Regions from separate parts of the Bradyrhizobium sp. Arg237L genome, predicted to be linked through region 1. Evidence: riboswitches for the same ligand, from Rfam matches in the RefSeq annotation. Region 1 holds a riboswitch; the other holds the start of a gene.
The links. Region 1 has a riboswitch for S-adenosylmethionine ahead of OZ411_RS39395 (O-succinylhomoserine sulfhydrylase). Riboswitches for the same ligand answer to the same signal wherever they lie in the genome.
Positions count from the first base shown of each region.

Region 2: it holds a riboswitch for S-adenosylmethionine, as region 1 does, so the genes downstream of both, OZ411_RS27015 (homoserine O-acetyltransferase) here and OZ411_RS39395 (O-succinylhomoserine sulfhydrylase) in region 1, are expected to answer to the same signal.

Region 1 is NZ_JAQMIL010000103.1:7,884-11,286, reverse strand. Features, by position in the region: gene OZ411_RS39405 (SDR family NAD(P)-dependent oxidoreductase) at 1-342, shown strand, start outside; gene OZ411_RS39400 (2'-deoxycytidine 5'-triphosphate deaminase) at 434-1,540, opposite strand; SAM riboswitch at 1,649-1,728, shown strand; gene OZ411_RS39395 (O-succinylhomoserine sulfhydrylase) at 1,793-2,986, shown strand; gene OZ411_RS39390 (SGNH/GDSL hydrolase family protein) at 3,067-3,403, opposite strand, start outside.
Region 2 is NZ_JAQMIL010000049.1:56,016-59,418, reverse strand. Features, by position in the region: gene hisC (histidinol-phosphate transaminase) at 1-193, opposite strand, end outside; gene OZ411_RS27020 (chorismate mutase) at 217-1,053, opposite strand; SAM riboswitch at 1,384-1,463, shown strand; gene OZ411_RS27015 (homoserine O-acetyltransferase) at 1,546-2,751, shown strand; gene metW (methionine biosynthesis protein MetW) at 2,751-3,403, shown strand, end outside.

The DNA of each region.
Region 1 (3,403 bases):
GGCCGCATCATCTCGATCGGCAGCAATCTCGCGACCCAGGTGCCGGGTCCCGGCCTGAGCCTGTACTCGATGAGCAAATCGGCGCTGATCGCCTGGACAAAGGGCCTGGCGCGCGATCTCGGCAGCCGCGGCATCACCGTCAACATCGTTCATCCAGGCTCGACCGACACCGACATGAATCCCGCTGAAGGCGAGCAGGCGGCCTTCCAGCTGGCGCGGATGGCGATCCCCCGCTACGGCAAGGCGGACGACGTCGCAGCGCTGGTCGCATTCGTAGCTGGGCCGGAGGCGCGCTCGATCAATGGCGCGGAGTTCACCATCGACGGCGGCGCCAACGCGTGAACGGCTGGACTTCGTGCACCATGCTGGCCGGGGCGTAGCGCCCCGGCCTTTGTCATGGTCCTCGCAGCGCGCTCCAGGTGAGTGCGCTTGATCACACCCTGAAATGCTTGGAGAGCTTCAGGCCCTGGGCCTGGTAGTTCGAGCCGATGCGCTGGCCGTACATCGCATCGGGCCGGGCGAGCATCTTCTCATAGACGAGGCGGCCGACGATCTGGCCATGCTCGAGGATGAACGGCACCTCGCGCGAGCGCACTTCCAGCACGGCGCGCGCGCCCTGCCCGCCGGCGCCGGCATAGCCGAAGCCGGGATCGAAGAAGCCGGCATAATGCACGCGGAATTCGCCGACCAAAGGATCGAACGGCACCATCTCGGCGGCGTAGTCCGGCGGCACCTGCACGGCTTCCTTCGAGGCGAGGATATAGAACTCGCCGGGATCGAGGATCAGGCTGCCGTCGGGGCGCGCGCGGATCGGCTCCCAGAAATCATCGACCGGATAACCGCCGCGGCGATCGACGTCGACCACGCCGGTATGGCGTTTGGCGCGATAGCCGACGAAGCCGCCGGAATTCTCGCCCGAGAGATCGACCGAAACCGCGACGCCATCGGTGAGATCGGCATCGTCGATATCGACCAGGCGTTCAGCGTTGTGCAGCGCGTCGAGTTCGTCGGCGCTGAGGATGGCATCGCCGGTGCGGAAGCGCACCTGCGACAGCCGCGAGCCCTCGCGCACCAGGATCGGAAACGTCTTGGGGCTGATCTCGGCATAGAGCGGGCCGTGATAGCCGGCACCGATCACGTCGAAACGACGCGTGCCATCGGCGATCACGCGGGTGAAGACGTCGAGCCGTCCGGTCGAGCTCTTGGGGTTCGCGGCCGCGATGATCTCCGGCGGCAGCGCGAGGCTCTCCAAGAGCGGCACGATGTAGACGCAATTGGTCTCCAGCACCGCGTCGTCGGCGAGATCGATCTCGTGCAGCTTCAACTCATCGATGCGCTCGGCAACGGTGGCGCCGGGACCGGGGAGAAAGCTCGCGCGCACGCGATAGGCAATGTCGCCGAGGCGAAGGTCGAGGCTCGCGGGCTGGATCTGGCTCTCGACAAAGGGATAGACCGGCAGGATCAGACCTGCATCCGCCATCGCCGCGATCATGCGGTCGGGCAGGATCCCATTGGCATCGTCTTGCAGCACGAACGACACGGACGCGGTCCCTCAAGACGGCTTAGAGCCACAAAAGGCCCAAAAAATGGATTTTACCGGTTAGCCGATGCCCGCCTTGACGGAAAGAGCGGGAACGAATATCAGCATGACTTATCCCGTGGTGATTTGAGCCGGCCGGCTTGCAGCCACGTTAAATAAGTCGCTAAACAGGCCGGGGACCTCAGCGATCCCGGCCCTTTAGGCCGGTTTTTTTGTGACCATTTTCGAAAGGATGGTCACGTTGGAGGTCCTATGTCCGAGTCCAAATCATCCGCCCGCTACCGCCCCGAAACCCGGCTGGTTCATTCCGGCACGCTACGCTCACAATTCGGCGAGACGTCCGAGGCAATATTCCTGACCCAAGGGTTCGTCTACGCGACCGCCGAGGAATGCGAGGCGCGGTTCAAGGGCGAGGATCCCGGCTTCCTCTATTCGCGGTTCTCCAACCCCGACGTGTCCATGTTCGAGCGCCGCATGATCGAGCTCGAAGGCGCGGAAGCTGCGCGCGCGACCGCGACCGGCATGGCGGCGGTGACGACCGCGATCCTCGCGCCGCTGAAGGCCGGCGATCACGTGGTGGCCTCCAAGGCGATGTTCGGCTCGTGCCGCTACGTGGTGGAGGATCTCTTGCCGCGCTACGGCATCCAATCGACGCTGGTCGACGGGCTCGACCTCGACCAATGGAAAAAGGCGATCCGGCCGAACACCAAGACCTGCTTCCTGGAGAGCCCGACCAACCCGACGCTCGACGTGCTCGACATCGGCGCCATCGCGGAAATCGCGCATCAGGGCGGCGCACGACTGATCGTCGACAATGTGTTCGCGACCCCGATCTGGCAGAGCCCGCTGTCGCTCGGCGCCGACGTCGTGGTCTATTCTGCGACCAAGCATATCGACGGCCAGGGGCGGTGCCTCGGCGGCATCATCCTTTCCTCCGAGGCTTTCATCACCGAGCACATCCATAACTTCCTGCGCCAGACCGGGCCGTCGATGTCGCCGTTCAATGCATGGGTGCTGCTGAAGGGGCTGGAGACGCTCGCTGTGCGCGTCCGCGCGCAGACCGAGACGGCCGCGAAGATCGCAGACGTGCTCGCAAGCCATCCGAAGATCACGCGGCTGATCTATCCCGGCCGCGCCGATCATCCGCAGGCAGCCACCGTGAAGAAGCAGATGCGGTCGGGATCGACCCTGATCGGGTTCGAGGTCAAAGGCGGCAAGGCCGGCGCGTTCCGCTGCCTCAACGGGCTCAAGATCTCGCGCATCTCCAACAATCTCGGCGATGCCAAGAGCCTCGTCACCCATCCCGCCACCACGACGCATCAGCGCCTGGGGCCGGACGCGCGCGCCGAGCTAGGCATCAGCGAAGGCTTCATCCGCTTCTCCGCGGGCCTCGAGCACGCCGACGATCTGATCGAGGATTTTGTCGAGGCGCTGGAGACGGTGTGATCCAAGGCGAATGGCGAATAGGGAGTAGCGAGTAGGGTCAAGCCCCATTCGCTATTCACCACTCGCCATTCGCTTTCAGCTTACATCGGCCTGTACGTCCGCACATCCGCCGGCACGTTGACGCCGAGCTTGATCTGGCCGACCGACCTGATGATGTCGTCGCCGAGCAACTGGGCGAAGCAGGCATAGCCCCAATCATTCATGTGCAGGCCGTCGGCGATCACGAAGCTGTCGATCGGGATCGACTGCTTCTCGTGCCATTCACGCATCACCTCAAAGCGCGGGAAGATGCTGACATGGCGGAGCTCGGCGATGTGGTTGAGCAGCCGGATCATCTTGTTGGCGCTGGCGGCGCGCTCGGTGACGCGCGGCGAGTATTGGGGATCGACCAGCACGACGTCCGCGCCGGCCGTCTGG
Region 2 (3,403 bases), on a different contig from region 1:
AGGTGCCTTCCGGATAGTCCTCCAGATGTTCGGCGGCGTGCTTATAGGCCTCGATGGCCTTCGGCGAGGGGCCGAACGGCGTCTCGTTGGCGGAAAGCTTGAACACCTTGCGCCCCGGCTCGGCCACCGGGCTTTTGCCGGGGGTGTAGGGCGCAATATCGAGGATGCCGGGATTCGGCACGGGGCGGGACATCTCTAACTCTCTAGCTCCGGATTCTAGGGGCGGGGGGGCACCGTATAGCGCGTTGCGTGGCTGCCGACGAGGGCCGATGAGCGCACCGAGGCCCCGGCGCGGATCAGGGCCATTTTGATCTCCTCGAAGCCGCGGCCGGCGACCGATACCAAAAGCGCTGCGCCGTCGAAGGCGGTGTCCGGCACCGCGACGATTTCAGCCAGCGGCGCCACCGCGCGGGCGATCTCGGCGTTCCAGCCGGAGACGCGCACGCTCCACATCTCGACTTCGGTCACCATCGCATCGTCGGCGACGCGCGAGATCACGAACACGGGCAGCGCTGCGGGATGATCGGCACGTTCGAGGAACGGCAGCCGCGCAATGATCTTCGGCGCGCCTTCGGCCTCGAGGTCGATCCACCACGGCGTGCGGCTGGAAATGGCCGACACCAGCGCCAGGTCGCCCTTCGATTTCGCCACCGCTTCGACGGCCGCCTGCGCGCTGAAATGCGAGACGTAGGGCACCACGAAGCCGAAATGGAAGCGCGCCGAATCCCGCATCATGGATTCGCCGACCGAGACATCGGCATGCACCGAGAACGGTGCCTGGACGTAAGTGAACGTCGAGATGATGACGCGCCAGATGCTCTCGATGGTGTCAAGCGGCAGGATGCCCCGATGGCGCTCGACCAGGCTGCGCATCATGGCGGCTTCGCGCGCCGGCCGGAACGCGGAGCCGACTTCCTGGGTCTGCTTCACCCTGATCAGGCGGTCGATGATGTCGCCACGCGCCATCAAGAGGCGGTGAACCTGCTCATCGATCGCGTCGATCTCTTTGCGCAACTCGGCCAGCGAGGGCGGCGCCGGAGGCGTTTTTGACATGTTAGGGCCCGTCAATTCTCTTCAATCAGGGAGCCAACTCTTCACCTCTCCCCCGCGTGCGGGGAGAGGTCGAAATTCAAGCGAGCTTGAATTTCGGGTGAGGGGGACTCTCCGCGAGTCCGTCTGTTACCTTGTTAGCGGAGAAAGCCCCTCACCCCAACCCTCTCAGGGCGAGCTCAGCTCGTCCCGGCCCCGCAAGAGCGGGGAGAGGGAGAAGTGCGAGCCCCCGTTCTGTCCCATGGGGCCAGACGGCGCAAGCTCAGCCTCAAGGTCACGGTTAGGTTAACGGCCCCGGTTGCCTTGACGCGGGTCAGGTAAGGGACTACTTTCCCAGCGTTCCGTGGTCATTTGAGCCGGCCGGCTTGCAGCCACGTTAAAGAACTTGCTAAACAGGCCGGGGACAGATCGATCCCGGCCGAACCTTTGTTCAGGCCGGGTTTTTTTATGGCCTGATTTCTGTCCGGGACCTCCGCGTCGGAGGAAGGGGCCGCAATGACCAAGGTGCAGTCGATCAAGAGTCCGTCGATCCAGGGTGAGGACCGCGCCCATGAGGCCGATCATCCGTCCTCGCCGGTAGCAAAGTTCGGCATGGATCAGCCGTTGAAGCTCGACTGCGGCATCGACCTCGCGCCGTTCCAGATCGCCTACCAGACCTATGGCGAACTCAATGCCGAGCGCTCCAACGCCATTCTGGTCTGCCACGCGCTGACCGGCGACCAGCATGTCAACAATTTGCATCCGGTGACGGGCAAGCCCGGCTGGTGGGAGACCATGGTCGGCCCTGGCCGTCCGCTCGACCCCTCCAAGTACTTCATCATCTGCTCCAACGTGCTTGGCGGCTGCATGGGCTCGACCGGCCCTGCCTCGCTCAGCCCCGCGACCGGCAAGGTGTGGGGCCTGGATTTTCCGATCATCACCATTCCCGACATGGTGCGCGCGCAAGCGATGCTGATCGACCGGCTCGGCATCGAGACGCTGTTCTCGGTGGTCGGCGGCTCCATGGGCGGCATGCAGGCGGTGCAATGGGCCGCGGCCTATCCGGAGCGCGTGTTCTCGACGCTCGCGATCGCCTGCTCGACGCGGCACTCGGCGCAGAACATCGCCTTTCATGAGCTCGGCCGGCAGGCCGTGATGGCCGATCCGGACTGGCGCGGCGGACGCTATGTCGATCAGGGCACGCATCCGCATCGCGGGCTCGCGGTCGCGCGCATGGCTGCGCATATCACCTATCTCTCGGACGCGGCGCTGCATCGCAAGTTCGGGCGGCGGATGCAGGATCGCGAACTGCCGACATTCTCCTTCGATGCCGACTTCCAGGTCGAGAGCTATCTGCGCTACCAAGGCTCATCCTTTGTCGAGCGCTTCGATGCCAACAGCTACCTCTATCTGACGCGGGCGATGGACTATTTCGACATCGCCGCCGACCATAATGGTGTGCTGGCGAAGGCGTTCCGCGGCATCAAGACCCGGTTCTGCGTGGTGTCGTTCACGAGCGACTGGCTGTTCCCGACCTCGGAAGCGCGGGCGCTGGTGCATGCGCTGAACGCCTCCAGCGCGCGGGTCTCGTTCGCGGAGATCGAGACCGACAAGGGCCACGACGCCTTCCTGCTCGACGTGCCCGAATTCTTCGACATCTCCCGCGCTTTCCTGCAGTCGGCCGGCAAGGCGCGCGGCCTCGGCGATGCGGGGGTCGTGTGATGGCGCTTCAGGAACAAACCCTGCCGCTGCCCGGCGTGGCGCCGCAGGCGAGTACGAGCCTTCGTCCGGACCATGTTCTGGTCGCCGAAATGGTGGAGCCCGGCTCGCGCGTGCTCGACGTCGGCTGCGGCGACGGCGATCTGTTGCAGCTCCTGGAGAGCCGCGGCATCGACGGCCGCGGCATCGAGCTGTCGCGCGAAGGCGTCAACCACTGCGTCGCCAAGGGGCTCGCGGTGGTGCAGGGCGATGCCGACACCGACCTCGTCAACTATGCCGACGATGCGTTCGACTACGTGATCCTGTCGCAGACCCTGCAGGCGACGCGCCAGCCGAAAGCGGTATTGGAAAATCTCCTGCGCATCGGTCACCGCGCCATCGTCTCGTTCCCGAATTTCGGTTTCTGGAAGATGCGGCTGCAGCTCCTGGTCGGCGGGCACATGCCGCGCACCGAAAACCTCCCCGCCACCTGGTACGACACCCCCAACATTCATTTCTGCACCATCAAGGATTTCGTCCAGCTCTGCGACGAGATCCACGTCAAGATGGAGCGCGCCGTCGCGCTCGACCTCTACGGCCGCCCGGTGCCGCTCAACCTGCCCTGGTGGGTCTGGAACATGTTCGGCGAGCAGGGTGTGTTCCTGCTGAGCAGGGG